Regions from separate parts of the Nocardia sp. NPDC049220 genome, predicted to be linked through region 2. Evidence: riboswitches for the same ligand, from Rfam matches in the RefSeq annotation. Region 2 holds a riboswitch; the other holds the start of a gene.
The links. Region 2 has a riboswitch for thiamine pyrophosphate ahead of AB0C34_RS07355 (cytosine permease). Riboswitches for the same ligand answer to the same signal wherever they lie in the genome.

Region 1 (8,063 bases), on a different contig from region 2:
AACGGCATCTGGTCGCGTGGATTCGATATGCAGGAAGTGGATCTGTTCGCCGTCGATCTCGGTGGTGAACTGCGGATAGGCATTGAGCTTCGCCTCGACTGCCCGCCAGTCGAAACGCTCCAGCCAGTATTCGCCGAGGGCGCGCACCCGATCGCCCGGAACGCCGTAGGCGTCGCCCATCCCGGGCAGTTCGCTCGGCCACAAGGCGCGGCGGAGGCGGTCGGCAAGGTCGTCGAGCTGAGTCTGCGGGATGTCGATGCGGAAGGGCTTGATGGCGGTCACTGGCACTCCTTTTGAAACGGAACGATCTGTTCTGTTTGAAATGTAGCAGAACGGATCGTTCCGTTTCAAGTGCTAACCTGATGTCATGCCGAAGACATCCGACGCACCAGCTCAGAAGGGCTTGCCGGGCCGCAAGGCGCAGGCGGCTCGCAACGACGAGTTGATCCTGGACGCCGCCCGTACGGTGTTCCTCCACGATGCCAATGCCCCGATCGCCGCCGTCGCCGAACGCGCGGGTGTCGGGATCAGTGCGCTGTATCGGCGCTATCCGAGCAAAGATGTGCTGCTGCGCACGCTCTGTCATGAGGGACTGCGCCGCTACAACACGGAAGCCGATGCGGCGCTCGATGATTCGGATGGATGGCGGGGGCTGGTGGAATTTCTGGCCCGCGTGGTCGACGCGGACGTGCACTCGCTGACCGTGCATCTCGCGGGCACCTTCGCCCCGGATGAATCGATGCTGCCCGACGTCATGCACTCGGGCGAGGTGACCGCGGAACTCGTGCGCCGCGCGCACGCCACCGGCACCCTGCGCCCGGAGGTGAACCCGCAGGACCTGGGGCTGGTCCTGGAGTCATGTGCCGCCATCGCGCTGCCGGATCGGGAGCGCACCGCACAGCTGCGCCGCCGGGTGCTCGCCATGCTGGTGGCGGGCCTGGCCTCGGACGGTGCGCTACCCGGCCCCCCGCCCGAGGTGGGTGAGTTCGCTTGGCGCTGGCAACGGCGACAGTGAGCGTGTCGGCACCGCGCCGATGAAATTCCCGCCGGGGCACGGTCTGCACTGGTACCGATACCGTTGTCCGCAGCCGGGAGAGGATTCGCAATGAACTGGACGCTCGAGGTCGTGATCGTGCCTGTGTCGGATATCGACCGGGCCAAGGATTTCTACGCGCGAAAGCTCGGCTTCGCCGTCGACCACGATACGAAGATCGCCGCCGACGTCCGGATCGTGCAGCTCACGCCGCCGGGCTCGGGGTGCTCCATTGTGATCGGGCGCGGCGCGGTGCCGGACATGCCGCCCGGATCGCAGCAGGGACTGCAACTCGTGGTCAACGATCTGCGAGCGGCTCACGCCGAGTTGGTCTCTCGCGGCGTCGAGGTGACCGACATCAAGGTCCTCGGCGAAAGTCCAACGGCCATGCCCGACCCGCTGGATAACGTCGGTTTCTTCTTTTTCACCGATCCCGACGACAACGGCTGGGCCGTCCAACAGATCTCCACACGTCGCTGAGTACGACGGCGGTCGGCTATCGGGTAGCGATGAAGAGGGTTTGCGTGCTGCGGCCCAGCGGCCCTTTTTCGTCGTAGAGCGCCGATTCGGCCAAACCTATGCCATGGGATTGGGGATAGGTGACAGCGTCGAGGCAGACCCATTCGCCCACGGGCTGGCGGTACAGCGAGACCGTCAGGTCGGTGTTGATGAACAGGTAGCGAGACCAATCGAGCACCGCGCTGACGCCGTTGCCGGAATCGGCGGCGGCGAGGGTGCGCTCGAGTGGGCTCGGGACGGTGCCGGCCACGATCGGGTATTTGAGCCGGATCCAGCAGATCGCAGGGCCCGGTTGGGTGAAAGAGCCAGTGACGAAACGGTATTCGATAGCGGTGTGGAAGCCGACCGGCTGGGCGGACGGGAACGGTGCCGGCACCGCCGCCTGATCGGGTCCGGGTCGGGCGCCGGTCGGCAGGAAGCGTTCGGGCAACGCCAATTCCGGCTCGGCCAGCTTGAAGCGCCAGGCATTCGCCCGCATCACCGGTCCGCGATCGGTGGAAATCGTTGCCTCGATCAGTTCCACACTGCGGCCGGGGCGCAGCACGCGCGCCTGCACGGTGAGTGGCTCCAGTGGCACCGGACCGAGGATCTCGACCGCGACCCGCCCGACCTGGAACCCGGGCCGCGGCTCGCACCGCTCGATCACGTGACCGAGCAGCGCCGAGGGCGGGCCCGCGTGCTGGGCGTCAGGCGACCAGGGGCCGCGAGTGAGTTCGGTCGAGACGAACCGCTGCGGATCCGCCGGATCGGGTAGATAGAAGGCGTCGCTCACGTCGGTGTCCGTCCTTCGGGGCCGGTTGCACTACCGGTCGGCGAGTTGCTCGGTCTGTGCTACGACGGTATCCGGACCGGACGGTAGGGCTGCGGTCAGACCCGTCCGAACGCAAGGGCGACATTGTGGCCGCCGAAGCCGAACGAGTTGTTCAGTGCGAAGTCGATGCGCTGCGCGCGTGGGCCGCCCGTGACGATGTCCAGATCGATCGCCGGGTCACGGTTGTCGAGGTTCAGCGTGGGCGGGACGGTCTGGTCGCGCAGGGTCAGCATGGTGACCAGAGATTCGAGGGCGCCGACCGCTCCGATCGAATGTCCGAGCGCGGATTTCGGGGCATAGACCGACGCATCGGGGAGGACGGCCGCGATCGCGTTGGCCTCCGAGGCGTCGCCGATCGACGTGGCCGTGGCATGCGCGTTGACATGCTGGATATCCGAAATCTGCAGTCCGGCGGTGCTGATGGCTTTGCGCATGGCGCGGGCGGCGCCGACGCCCGCGGGCTCGGAGGCGACGATGTGGTAAGCGTCGGAGGTGATGCCCGCACCGAGCACCCTGCCGTGCACGACGGCGCCGCGGGCACGGGCGTGCCGTTCCGATTCCAGCACCATGAGCGCGCCCGCCTCGCCGAACACGAAACCGTCACGGTCCCGGTCGAACGGGCGGGAGGCGCGCTCGGGTTCGTCGTTGCGGGTGCTCATCGCACGCATCATGGCGAAACTGGCGATGGGCACGGCGTGGATGTGGCCTTCCACGCCACCAGCCACCACGACGTCCGCCTCGCCCGTGGTGATCAGTCGCCAGGCGTGCGCGATGGCCTCCGAACCGGACGAGCAGGCCGAGACCGGCGCGAAGACTCCCGCCTTGGCCCCGATTTCCAGCCCGACGGTTGCCGCCGGCCCGTTCGGCATCACCATCGGCACCGACATCGGCGAGACCTTCCGGTACCCGCCGGCGCGCATCGCGTCGACCGCGTCGATCAGTGCGTCGCCACCACCGAGCCCGGTGCCGATGGCGACCGCCAGCCGCTCGCCGTCCAGTTCGGGAGCGCCCGCCGAGTGCCAAGCCCGGCGGCCGAGGACCAGCGCCATCTGCTCGACGTAGGAGTGTCTGCGCTGCTCCACCCTGGTCAGCCGGTCGCAGGGCTGCGCCTTCAGCTTGCCGCCGATGCGGACCGGCAGATCGAACTCGGTCACGAAGTCGTCGTCGAGCACGCCGATCCCGCTGTGTCCCGCCAGCAAACCGGACCAGGTCGCGTCCATGTCGTCAGCGAGCGACGTGGTGGCCGCGTAACCGGTGACGACGACCGAATCCCGCGTTTCTGAAGCGATTGTTACAGTCACGATGTCATGAATACCTGTACCGGTCGCTACAGTCAACCCATGGCCCGCCCTCTCGACCACGCCAAACGCGCTGAGTTACTTGCCGCCGTCGTGCGCTATATCGCCGACCACGGCCTGGCGGATCTGTCCCTGCGCCCGCTCGCGGCCGAACTCGGCACCAGCTCGCGCATGCTGATCTACTACTTCACGACCAAAGAAGAACTGCTGGTCCAGGCGCTGGCAACGCAGCGACCCGATATGGCCGTCCTCTTCGCCGATATCGCGGAACCGGCGGCATTGCGCGACCGGCTGTGGGATTTCTGGACGGCCAACACTTCGGGTGCGGCAAGCACGAGCGTCAAGGTGATGCTTCAGGTTCTCGGCGCGGCCTGTGCCCCGCGCAGTCCCTATGTCGACTACGCCGAGTCGGCCATCGCCGTCTTCGTCGCCGCCCTGGCCGAAGGGCTGCGTGGTCTGCGGTCGGTCGACGACCCGGACGTGGTCGCGACCCTGCTCATCTCGGGTCTGCGCGGCATCCTGCAGGATCGGCTGATCACCGGCGATGTCGATCGCACCGATCGTGCCGCCCGCCGCTTGATCGACCAGACAGTGCGATAGGGAGGACGTCACAACCGTGCAAGACATCGCCGACGAGGGTGTGGTTCTTCGGGCGGCCACCGGCGATCACTGAACTCGGTTCAGTGAATTCGGTGCCGGCCTGCGTGGACGGTACATGCGAAGGTTCGCCCTGTCTGACCGATGACGTGATAGGCATGTGATGTTCACCCCGGCTCGGGCGTGTGCCGCCCACACCGGTTGTCTGGGTGCGGCGTTCGTGCGAAGCCCACTCGCCCATGGAACCCTCGATTGCACGGCCGTGCGCCGCGTGCCAGGGGTAGTGGGGCTTGGTCTGGCGCGGATCTCGCCGCAATGCCCGCGCGCACTCGATCGGCTGCCGATCTGCAAGACCTCCCCCGTTTTAGCGTCGCGGCTGGATCATTACCGAACAGCTCGGCGGACGATCGATACGCCGCCCGCCGAAGACGGCGGGCGGCGATCACTCGCTACGAAACGACCGGCAGGTAGACGGCGTTGCCGCGGTCGGCGAACTCCGCGGACTTCTCCGCCATCCCCGCCGCCAGGGCGTCGTCCTCGGTCAGGCCTTGGCGCGCGGCGTACTCGCGCACGTCGGCCGAGATGCGCATCGAGCAGAACTTCGGGCCGCACATCGAGCAGAAGTGCGCGGTCTTGGCCGGCTCGGCGGGCAGTGTCTCGTCGTGGTACTCGCGAGCGGTGTCTGGATCCAGTGACAGTGCGAACTGGTCGCGCCAGCGGAATTCGAACCGCGCCTTGGACAATTCGTTGTCGCGGTCCTGCGCGTGCGGGTGTCCCTTGGCCAGGTCGGCGGCGTGTGCGGCGATTTTGTAGGTGATCACACCGACCTTGACGTCGTCGCGGTTGGGCAGGCCGAGGTGCTCCTTCGGCGTGACATAGCAGAGCATGGCCGTACCCGCCTGGGCGATGATCGCGGCGCCGATGGCCGAGGTGATGTGGTCATAGGCGGGCGCGATGTCGGTGGCCAGCGGGCCGAGTGTATAGAACGGCGCCTCCTCGCACAGTTCCTCCTCGAGCCGCACGTTCTCCACGATCTTGTGCATCGGCACGTGACCGGGGCCCTCGATCATCACCTGCACGCCATGGGATTTCGCGATCGTCGTCAGTTCGCCGAGGGTGCGCAACTCGGCGAACTGCGCCTCGTCGTTGGCGTCGGCGATGGAGCCCGGACGCAGGCCGTCGCCGAGCGAGAAGGTGACGTCGTAGCGTGCGAGAATCTCGCAGAGCTCCTCGAAGTGCGTGTACAGGAACGATTCCTGATGGTGGGCCAGACACCACGCCGCCATGATCGACCCGCCGCGCGAGACGATGCCGGTGACCCGCTTGGCGGTCAGTGGCACGTAGCGCAACAGCACGCCCGCGTGCACGGTCATGTAGTCGACGCCCTGTTCACACTGTTCGAGCACAGTGTCGCGGTAGATCTCCCAGGTGAGCGCGGTCGGGTCGCCGTTCACCTTCTCCAGCGCCTGATAGATCGGTACGGTCCCGACCGGAACCGGGGAGTTGCGCAGAATCCATTCGCGCGTCTCGTGGATGTTCTTGCCGGTGGACAGGTCCATGATGGTGTCGGCGCCCCAGCGAGTGGCCCACACCATCTTCTCCACCTCCTCGGCGATCGAGGAGGAGACGGCCGAGTTACCGATATTGGCGTTGATCTTGACCAGGAACTTCTTGCCGATGATGGTCGGCTCGAGCTCGGGGTGCCGGTGGTTGGCCGGGATCACCGCTCGACCCGCGGCCACCTCGGCACGCACCAACTCCGGCGACACCCCTTCGCGCGCGGCGATGAAGCGCATCTCCGGTGTGACGATGCCCTGGCGTGCCCAGGCGAGTTGGGTACGCGGACCATCGGTGCGTTCGGTGGCGGGTATTTGCGCGGACACCGGTTCGGGCCTGGTCCACGCGTCGCGCAACTTCGGCAGACCGGCTTCGAGGTCGATCTCCGCCGCGACGTCGGTGTACGGGCCCGAGGTGTCGTAGACGTCGAAGTGCTCGCCATTGCTCAGCGTGATCCGGCGCACCGGAACGCGCAGTTCATCGACCTCCAGGTAGTGCTTGTTGCTGCCCTCGATGGGGCCGGTGGTGACACCGTCGACAGGTGCGGAGGCACCGTCGGACGCAGCGGTGATTGCCATCTTTCCTCCCTACGCCGGCATTACCCGGTCAGGTTCATACGGTCGACGGCCCTGGCGCCTGTTCGGCTAGCCGTCCTCTCAGCCCGCTGGTGCGAGCCCCCGTTGGCTTGTGAATTTCCCGACCGACCATACCCGTCCACCCGGAGTGCCCGGCGACTCGACACGTTCCACGTCGGCGGATTCGGCGCCGGCGTCCTCCGCGACTCGGCAGTGTCCGGATATCAGGCAATCACCGCGACCGGGCCGGCTGGATGCGGCCTTTCACCTCACCGAGTCCGATCCGCGCGGTATTAGGGCCGGGTGCGGTGGCAGTGATGGTTACCTCGTCGCCGTCCTCCAGGAAGGTGCGCTGCTGGCCGTTCACCAGAACCGGTGCGGTTCCGCCCCAGGACAATTCGATGAACGAGCCGCGCTGGTCCGGTTCCGGTCCGGAGACGGTGCCGGAGGCATAGAGGTCGCCGGTGCGGGTGGCCGCGCCGTTCGCGGTGAGATGCGCCAGCATTTGCGCCGGTGACCAATACATCCGGGCGTAGGGCGGATAGGCGACCGGTTGTCCGTTCCAGGCGACGGTGAAATCGATGTCGAGGCCCCAACGCTCGGTCTCCTGGAGATAGGGCAATGGTTCCGGCGACTGCTCGGGCAGCGGGATCCGGGCGGCCTCCAGCGCCGCCAGCGGTGTCACCCAGGCCGAGATCGAGGTCGCGAACGACTTGCCGAGGAATGGTCCGAGCGGTTGGTACTCCCACGCCTGGATATCTCGTGCTGACCAGTCGTTGATCAGCGCGACGCCGAATATCCGGTCGCCGAACTCGTCGATGTTCACCGGACTGCCGAGCGGGGAACCGACACCGATCAGGAACCCCAGTTCCGCTTCGATGTCCAGCCGTCGCGACGGGCCGAAATCCGGAGTGCCCGAGTCGGTGCCACGCTGCCCGTGCGGACGCACCACCTCGGTGCCGGAGACCACCACGGTGCCCGCCCTACCGTGGTAGCCGACCGGCAGATGTCGCCAGTTGGGCAGCAGCGGCTCGCTGTCCGGCCGGAACAAGCGGCCGAGGTTCGTCGCGTGATCGATGCTTGCGTAGAAGTCCACATAGTCGCCGACGCGTACCGGCAAACCGACGTCCACCTCGGACAGCGCATGCACCGCGGCGCTGTCGATCTCGCCGTCGACCAACTCGCGGACTCGATCACGCACCTCGCGCCATCGCTCGGGGCCCTGCGCCATGAACACTGCCAATCCGGGCCTGGCGAATGTCGCATCCTCGAGTGTCGCGGCGAGATCGATGACGTGATCGCCGATCCGTACGCCCACCCGACCTCCGCGTCCGCGCGGCGCGAACACACCATAGGGAAGGTTGTCCGGCCCGAAAACGGAATCGGCGGCTACCTCGATCCTGGTCCTCACGCGGGACCCCGACCGGACCAGGTCCACGCGTAGTTCGGGTCCTCGCAGGCGAGCGCGCCTTCGCCGAGTTCCAGCGGGCGGAAGGTATCGACCATAACGGCCAATTCGTCGAAGAATTCGAGTCCGATGCTGTTTTCATAGGCACCCGGCTGTGGTCCGTGCGCGTAGCCGCCGGGGTGCACCGACACCGAGCCCTGCCCGATCCCGGATCCCTTGCGTGCCTCGTAGCTTCCTCCGCAGTAGAACATGATCTCGTCGGAGT
Region 2 (8,063 bases):
GGCGGCAGCCAACCGAATGTAGAGCGGGTGGTTGTGCACATGCCTGCAGATTGCGATGGCCTGCTCGATGTCGCGGTCGGCGATGGTGTGTCCGATCAGGCCCGCACGTTGCCGGAACAAGGTCAGTGCCTGCTCTTGGGACAACGCCGGCACCGGCACGAGTTGCTCGTCGATCCAGCCGATCGCCTCGCGGCTGGTGGCGAGCACGGTGAGTCCGGGTACCGCGTCGAGCAGGTCGGCAATCACCCGACCCGCCCCGTCCAGGACGTGCTCGCAATTGTCCATCACGAGGATCGTCCGCACGGCGCGGCCGACGGCATCGGTTCGGGCGAGTGTGGCGATCACCGCATCCCACGCCGACCTTCCGGAGAAGTCCGCGGCCACCAACGACTGTGCGAGTTCCTCTTCGATCGCCGACGCATCGGCATCCCTGGACAACCGGGCCAGGCGCACCCAGTGCACCGGCACTCGCCGCGCCTTGTGCAGGCGATGCGCGACCTCCGTCGCCAACCGAGTCTTGCCGATCCCGCCCACGCCGATCAGGGTGACCAGCCGGGTGGAGCCGAGCAGCAACATCCCGATCTTCTCCAGCTCGCGATCGCGGCCGACGAAATCGCTGGTGGCCGCCGGTGGAGGACCTGGACCCGACGTACGTTCTACCGACACACCAATGCAGCGTAGTCGGGCAACGGCGACGGAATGCAGGAGAATGGGGGTTCGGCAAAGATCCGGTACGCACGCGAGGCGGACGGCCTCTACCGATGTGCCACACCCACCTATTCGCCGACGATTTCGCTGTACCGCAGTCGATCTCCGACCGAAAGGACCTGCAGTGGCACAGATACAAATCCTCGGGGCGGGGGAATGTGGGTTACCCCTCGCCCACCAGCTCCTGCGTGGCGGCAAGTCGGTCACTCTGGTGACCCACCGCGATGCCGCTGCCGTGCTCGCGGGCACCGTGACCAGCACACAGGTCAAGTTTCCGGCGACCCTGGACCTCGAATCACATGCAGGGTTGGGCGTCTGGCGCTCGGCCGCGCCGAACATCGAGGGTATCCGCCTCGCTATGGTCGTCGACCGCACGGTGACGGCAGGGTGGGCAGGGCGCTTCACCCGACCGGCACAGAGCGTGGACCAACGGACGGTGTTCGCGCACTGGCTCACCGATTTCGTGGCCGCGGGTGGAGACCTGCGTATCGCCGAGCCGTCGGTGGCGGAACTCGACCGCACGGCGGCCGACTACGATCTGACCGTTGTGACCCGCGCCTCGGGTGAGCTCGCCGCCTGTTTCGAGGCCGACCCGGCGTGGACTCTTCCGGCCGAACCGCTACGCCGCCTCGCGGTGCTGTATCTCGACGGCGTCGAGTCGGACCCGGACCACCTCGGTAGCTATATTTCACTGCCCGAGCATGGAGAAGTGATCTCGTATCCCGGTCTGACCGGGCCACCCGGGCAGGAACGCCGCTGTGAGATGGTACTTTTCGAGGCGCGGCCGGGCAGTTCGCTGGATGTGTTCGATCGGCACAGCACGCCTGCCGAACGCCTCCGACAGGCCAAACAGCTGCTTGACCGTTACTTGCCCGCCGAGTTGGCCGATCGATATCGCGACGCCGAATTGACCGACGCCGGAGCGACTCTGGTCGGCGCCGTGGCACCGGCCATGCGCAAGGCGGTGGGCACTCTTCCGTCCGGCACGCCGGTGCTCGGTGGCGGCGACGTAGTCTGCCGGATGGACCCGGGGGGCGCGCAGGGCGCCAATAACGCCATCCACTGCGCTATCCGCTATGGCGAGGCGATCCTGCACGACCCCGCGGGCCCCTACGACCGGGCCTGGATGGAGTGGGCAGCGACGCCGTGGCTCACCGGCATCGCGCACCCTGCGGCGCTGTGGACCATGACGGTGCTCGACCCGCCCCCAGCGATGCAGGAGCTGATGCTCGCCGCGCAGCACGACCCGATGCTGGCCGACGCGTTCGCGGATACCTTCGCACGCCCGGCGAACATGGCCCGGTTCGCGGACGCCCCTGCCTGAGCGGTGACCGACTCAGCTGTCAGGGCTGCCAGGTGGGCAGCGCGGGGAAAACGACCGGCAGCGCGGCAAGGGCTCGATGGAAAGGCCCTTGCCGCCAGGTCAACTTGTGCGCGTCCACCGCGGGCCGAAGTTCGGGAAGCGCGTCGAGCAGCTGGTCGATCGCATCCTGGACGATCAGATAGGCCGGACTCCGCGCTGGGCATGCGTGCGGGCCGGCGCCCCAGGCCAGGTGCGATCGGTTGCCGGTATGGTCGGCGGAGCCGATCGCCGGGTCGTTGTTGCACCCCGCCATGCTGATTACGACCGGCTGGTGCGCGGGCAGCCAGACGTCGCCGATCAGGATCGGCTGACGCGGGTAGGTGACGCAGAAGTTCGCCATCGGCGGATCGGTGAACAGCACCTCGTCGAGGGCGTCCCGGGTGGACAGGCTGCCGCCGAGGACATCGCCGCCGAATCGGTCGTCGGTCAGGATCAGCACCAGGCTGTTGATGATCAGGTTCTGTAGCGGTTCGATGCCCGCGCCGTAGAGGACCACCAGCTGGTGGATCAGTTCCGCGTCGTCGAGGTTCGCCGGATGCTGGATCAGGCGGGTCGCGATATCGTCGCCCGGCTCGGCGCGTTTGAGCTCGACCAGCCGCAACAGCGCCGCACTGAGCATCTGATTGCCCCGTTCGGCATCGACGCCGTCGAACACCGCGGCGGTCGCGGCGGCGACCTGCTGCCCGATCTCCTGCGGGCAGCCGAGCATCGCGTTGATCGTCTCGAAGGCGAGCGGAAACGCGTACTGGGACACCAGATCGGATTTGCCCGACGCGCAGAAGTCGTTGATCAGGGGGACGGCGATCCGTTCTACCGTCGCATGAAGCGCGTGCAGGTCGACGGCATTGATGCTCGCGGTGTTGGCCTGCCGGTAGCGGGCGTGGTCGGCGCCCGCGCTCCGCAACGCGTTCGGGCGCCACTCCATGACCGGCAGCACCGGGCAGTCCGCGGGGACGTTCGCCTGCCAGGTCCGGGGGTCGGCCGGGAAGTGCGCCGGATCGTGCAGAATCTGCACCGCGGCGTGGTACCCGATCACCAATGTCGCGGGCACTCCGGGCGCCAGTTCGACCGGCACCAGCGATCCGTGCCGGGTCCGCATCTCCCGGTAGGCGCGATGCGGGTCGGCGGCGAACTTCTCGGTGTACAGCGCTACACGCTCGGCGTCGGCGTCGCTGAATGCGGGATGCGCACTATATTGCGCGCCACTCTCATTCGCAGGAGAGGTGTGGTCGTGGGTCACGGTGCTGCTCCCCCATCAGAGGTGAATTCGACGATTGCGATCCGGCGAGCGACACCGCGCCGTCCCAACTCGCTTGTCGTCCAACATGTTCGGCGCGACGACTCGACTCGTCACCCCCGACCGCCGGGCGGATCGACAAACACAATGGCCCAGTAGGTAGATCGCGGGCATCGGTAGTCACCGGTGACATGGGACGATTCCGTCGCGGCAGCGCCGTTCAGGGCACTGTCACTCCAGTTTTCGGTCGTCGATCCACCGGATGCGCGGGCACTGCGCTGAAGCCGTCCACTCGATCCGCAGCAACGATCGGTAGCGGCGGCGATGCCGAGGATTCGCTGTCAATGCACCGGAGACGCCGCACGCGGGGGATGCCGGCGATGGGTGGACCGGATGGCATGGTGGTGGAGTGGTCACGGGCGCCGCGGCCCCGCATCGACGGGGACACAACAAGTTCGGCGGTCACGCGGCTGGTGTATAACATCCATCGGCCCGGCCGACTCCATGACGAGCGATAGCGAGACACGATGCACGGTTATCTGAACCAGGTGTCCCAAGGCGCCAGCCCCTCCGGCTATCCCACACGCGAAAGCATCGAACCCCGCGCGGTCGAGCCACCGGGCAGCGCTGATCTGATCGTGAGTGCGTTGCTGTGGTTCCTGCCCGCGACGCTGGCCATGATGTCCGTGGTGCTCGCGCCCTGGTTCCTGATGGCGGGTGGTGTGTGCGAGTCCAAACCCGGCTGTCGGGTCGACATCAGCGCGGGTGTCTGGGTGATGGTCGGCGGCGGAATCACGGGATTCGTTGTCGGCGCGGTGATGTCCGGGAGGGCAGCCAAGCAGGGCCGGGCACTGTTTCCCGGCGCGCTGGTCGGAGCCGTCCTCGTGGTGCTGGCGTGGTTCGCGGGCTCGTTCCTCATGGGATAGTTCGCCATCGCGGCGGATCGAACGGCGCGGCCCACCCGACTTCCCAGTAGCACGGGCGATTGCGCCCGACGTAGTGCGTGCCGATCGGAGCGACCGCCGAGAGGTCAGCATGCGTCGTCGCTGTCCTGGTAGTGGGCCCGAGCCGGTGGCGCGCCGCCGGCTGTCGGGGCTGCGGACGCCGCACCCGAATCGGCTTTCAGGTACCAGGCTTTCGGTCGAGTCGCCGACCGCTACCCGCAGGATCTGCCGGTGTAACGGGCACTGACACCGCTGCTACGTCAGTGTCCAGGGGTGTAGACGACGCGGGCGAGCAGCGCGGGATCAGCATGTCCGTCCGGGTTCTTCCAGATCGGCAACTCCGGGGTGAAGTCGTAAGGGTGCTACCCGGTAACCATAGGAAGGCTCACCGCACGAGCGCCGGTTTCCGGCTACGGCCGCCAGAGCGAACATGTTCGTACGGAGCAATTCATTCTCGATGCGAGGCGCCCTGCTCCCGGCAGCGCTGATTCGTTACACCACCCGGGCCATCGGGCCTCTGCGGCGGCGGAGTCAGGTCGACCTCGTATTCCATCATGCCCGACTCTGGTGCGGGTGTACTATTCGCCGGAATCACCCATCGCGGGAGCTCGGGCTCGGCCGGGCTGAGAGGGCGTACCCTACGCGTCGCCGACCGCATGAACCTGTCCGGGTAATGCCGGCGTAGGGAGCATTACCGTCATGGCGTCATCGACCCTGGACAATGCCGGCCACGAAGCCCCGCTCACGCTCGACCAGCCCGCACCGAAAGTGCTGTCGTTCTGGGATCAGAGCGCATTCTGGGCCAACCTCGGCGTCAGCCTCTTCGCGTTCTCCGGCGCCTACACAGTGCTGGCGCCGAACGCACAGGGCGCAGCGCAGATCTCGATCGCGGCGGGCATCCTCGCGACGATCATCGGGACCGTGCTGGGCGGGCTGATGCTCGGTGCGGCGGCTGTCCCCGGCGCGCGGACCGGCAAGCCCGCGATGGTGCTGCTTCGTGGTCTGTTCGGCGCGAAGCTGAGCTACCTGCCGACAGTTCTGAACGTTGCGCAGCTGATCGGCTGGGGGACATTCGAGCTGATCGTGATCGGCGATGCGGCCGCCGAACTGTTCCACGGCGGGCCGCACTGGCTCTACGTGGTGGCCGCGGGACTGCTCACCACCGTCCTGACGATCTGGCCCCTCGGGTCGGTCCGAGTACTGCGCCGGTTCGTGACGGTCGGCGTGGTCATCGCGTTGATCTGGTTCTATGTCCAGTTCATCCGCAGCGGGCTCCCCGACCTGCTGGCCGATCCCGGACCGCGGGGCGACGGCCCGTTCGGGGTCGACTGGAACCTCTTCTGGATTGCCACCGATGCCGCCCTCGCTGTCTCCATCTCCTGGGTGCCGGTCGCCGCCGACTACACCCGCCACTCCCGCAGCAGCCGCTCGGCGTTCGGGGCGGCCAGCGGGGCATACGCCCTCACCCAGATCATCGCCTATGTCCTGGGACTGTTCGCGCTGGCGCTCACGACCGCGGACGACAGCCCGTATACACCATTCCTGCAGGTGAGCCTAGGCGCACTGTTCTTCTTCGTCTTCGTGCTGCGCGAGGCCGACCAGTCGTTCGCCAACGTCTATTCCACCGCGGTCTCGATCCAGAATCTGACGCCGCGAGTCGACCGCCGCATCCTGTCGATCGGCCTGGGCACCCTGATCACACTGTTCGCGCTGCGGTTGGACATGGCCGACTACTTCGGCTTCCTCGGGCTGATCGGATCGGTCTTCGTACCACTGCTCGGTGTGCTGGTGGCCGATTTCTTCCTGCGCGCGAACGGTGTGTGGAACACCGCGCATGATGCCCCCTCCCGTTGGGGAATGATCGTCGCCTGGCTGGTGGGACTCACGGTGTATCAGCTGGTCAACCCCGGTGACGCGGGGCGGTGGACCGACTTCTGGATATGGATTCAGGGGATCGTACATTTCACCAAGCAGGCATGGATGAGCGCCTCGCTGCTGTCGTTCGGAGCGGCGGTCCTGGTGGCGTGGCTGGTCGGGCGAATCACAGCGCCGCGCAAACCGGCGTAGCGGTTTGCCACGATGGAGAGATGGGGCAGATCCGAGTCGGCACGTCGGGGTGGGTGTATCCGCCGTGGCGAGGGACGTTGTATCCAGCGGGCCTGACGCAGAAGCGGGAACTGGCCTATCTGTCCGAACGCCTCGATTCGGTCGAGATCAATGGGTCGTTCTACGCGCTGCAACGTCCGTCCAGCTACCGAACCTGGGCCGAGCAGACCCCGGACGATTTCGTGTTCGCGGTGAAGGGCAGTAGGTACATCACCCATATGAAGCGCCTGCGCGACGACGACGCCCCGCTGGCCAACTTCCTCGCGTCCGGACCGCTCGCGCTCGGACCGAAGCTGGGACCGATCCTGTGGCAGCTGCCACCGACGTTGCCGTTCGACGTGCAGCTGATCGACACGTTCCTCAGCCACCTCCCCCGCACCACCGTGCAGGGCGTCGAGGTCGCTCGACGACACGACCAGCGGGTCGACCCCGCCTACGCGGCGACAGACGCCGACCGTCCGCTGCGGCACGCGCTGGAAGTCAGGCACGACAGCTTCGTGACGCCGAAGTGCACCGACTTGCTCAGGCGGCACGGCGTCGCACTGGTGGTCGCCGATGCGGCGGGCAAGTATCCGCTGCTCGAGGAGGTCACCGCGGATTTCGTGTACATCCGGCTACATGGACACGACGAACTCTACGTCAGCGGGTACACCGACCATGCCCTGGACGAGTGGGCGGTGAAGATCCGCGCGTGGGCCGAGACCGGCGACGTGTTCGCCTATTTCGACAACGACGCGAAGGTCATGGCGCCACGCGACGCCCTTGCTCTGCGGACACGGCTGGCACGCCCGTGAAGTATTCGGCCTCGCCACCGACGGTTGGTCACACAGTTCGATCGGACGCTGTGCCGCGACAACGGTGACGCGGCGGGTTCGTTACGCCGACCGGCGCAGCGGGTGTAGTGCGGCCAGTGCGCGCAGCGCGTCGGCGCGGGAAATCGGTTGGTCGTTCTCCAGGGTTGCCAGTTCTAGTTCGATCCAGTCGCGGATGAGCGCGGACATGGTCACGTTGCGCTGTTCAGCGGCCTTCTTGACCCGCTGGTGCAGATCGAGCGGGATGCGCAGTGAGGTGGTGACGGTGACCGTGTCGTCCGGGCACAGCGGTGGCGGCACCTCGGCCGGATCCACCGGCACGTCGCTGTATTCGAGGCCGGACAGGAAGTCCGGGACGTCGGTCGGGTTTGTCGGGTAATCAGTCATCGGCGTGCTCCCAACGCTCGAGTTCAGCCACCTGGGCGTCGGACATCTCGACCGCACCCAGGATGTCCCACTGCCAGCCTTCGGTGCGGCGGACAGCGACCACCAGTGGCCGGCCGGTGCTGGTACGGCCCCACACCGTCAGGACCGGCAGCGCATTCCGCCCACGCGCCTGCCGAGGCCAGCGGCGGACACCCATGAGCACCTGCAGTACCTCGTGCGGATCGATCCCCACGAGCGACAACAGTGCCCACTCAGGCCAGTTATAACCCACGATCAGCGATAATACAAGTGTATTGCACCGAATCGCACGCTCAGCGTGCTGTCGCGCGGGAGAGGTTCCAGCTCTGCCAGGTGTCATCGTCGAGGTCCGCGCGAAGCCGGTTGCGCACAGTCGTGCGCAACGGTTCGGGAAGCCGATCGGTCGCGGGCAAGATATCCGGTGAGAGTGCTCCCAGGTAGTCGACATCCAACGGCTTGCCATGTAGCCATCGGTCGATGTTCTTGTC

Region 1: linked by a shared signal. The riboswitch ahead of thiC (phosphomethylpyrimidine synthase ThiC) and the one ahead of AB0C34_RS07355 (cytosine permease) in region 2 are both predicted to bind thiamine pyrophosphate.

Annotation. Positions count from the first base shown of each region.
Region 1 covers NZ_JBEZDA010000002.1:787,971-796,033, forward strand. The annotation lists gene AB0C34_RS10640 (epoxide hydrolase family protein) at 1-282, opposite strand, end outside; gene AB0C34_RS10645 (TetR/AcrR family transcriptional regulator) at 368-1,015, shown strand; gene AB0C34_RS10650 (VOC family protein) at 1,106-1,513, shown strand; gene AB0C34_RS10655 (thioesterase family protein) at 1,530-2,324, opposite strand; gene AB0C34_RS10660 (KasA/KasB family beta-ketoacyl-ACP synthase) at 2,420-3,664, opposite strand; gene AB0C34_RS10665 (TetR/AcrR family transcriptional regulator) at 3,704-4,261, shown strand; gene thiC (phosphomethylpyrimidine synthase ThiC) at 4,708-6,393, opposite strand; TPP riboswitch at 6,383-6,506, opposite strand; gene fahA (fumarylacetoacetase) at 6,623-7,801, opposite strand; gene AB0C34_RS10680 (homogentisate 1,2-dioxygenase) at 7,798-8,063, opposite strand, start outside.
Region 2 covers NZ_JBEZDA010000001.1:1,647,289-1,655,351, reverse strand. The annotation lists gene AB0C34_RS07375 (AAA family ATPase) at 1-666, opposite strand, end outside; gene AB0C34_RS07370 (styrene monooxygenase/indole monooxygenase family protein) at 833-2,032, shown strand; gene AB0C34_RS07365 (cytochrome P450) at 2,052-3,218, opposite strand; gene AB0C34_RS07360 (hypothetical protein) at 3,836-4,234, shown strand; TPP riboswitch at 4,843-4,958, shown strand; gene AB0C34_RS07355 (cytosine permease) at 4,952-6,319, shown strand; gene AB0C34_RS07350 (DUF72 domain-containing protein) at 6,340-7,152, shown strand; gene AB0C34_RS07345 (CopG family transcriptional regulator) at 7,234-7,557, opposite strand; gene AB0C34_RS07340 (hypothetical protein) at 7,550-7,828, opposite strand; gene AB0C34_RS07335 (DUF4173 domain-containing protein) at 7,869-8,063, opposite strand, start outside.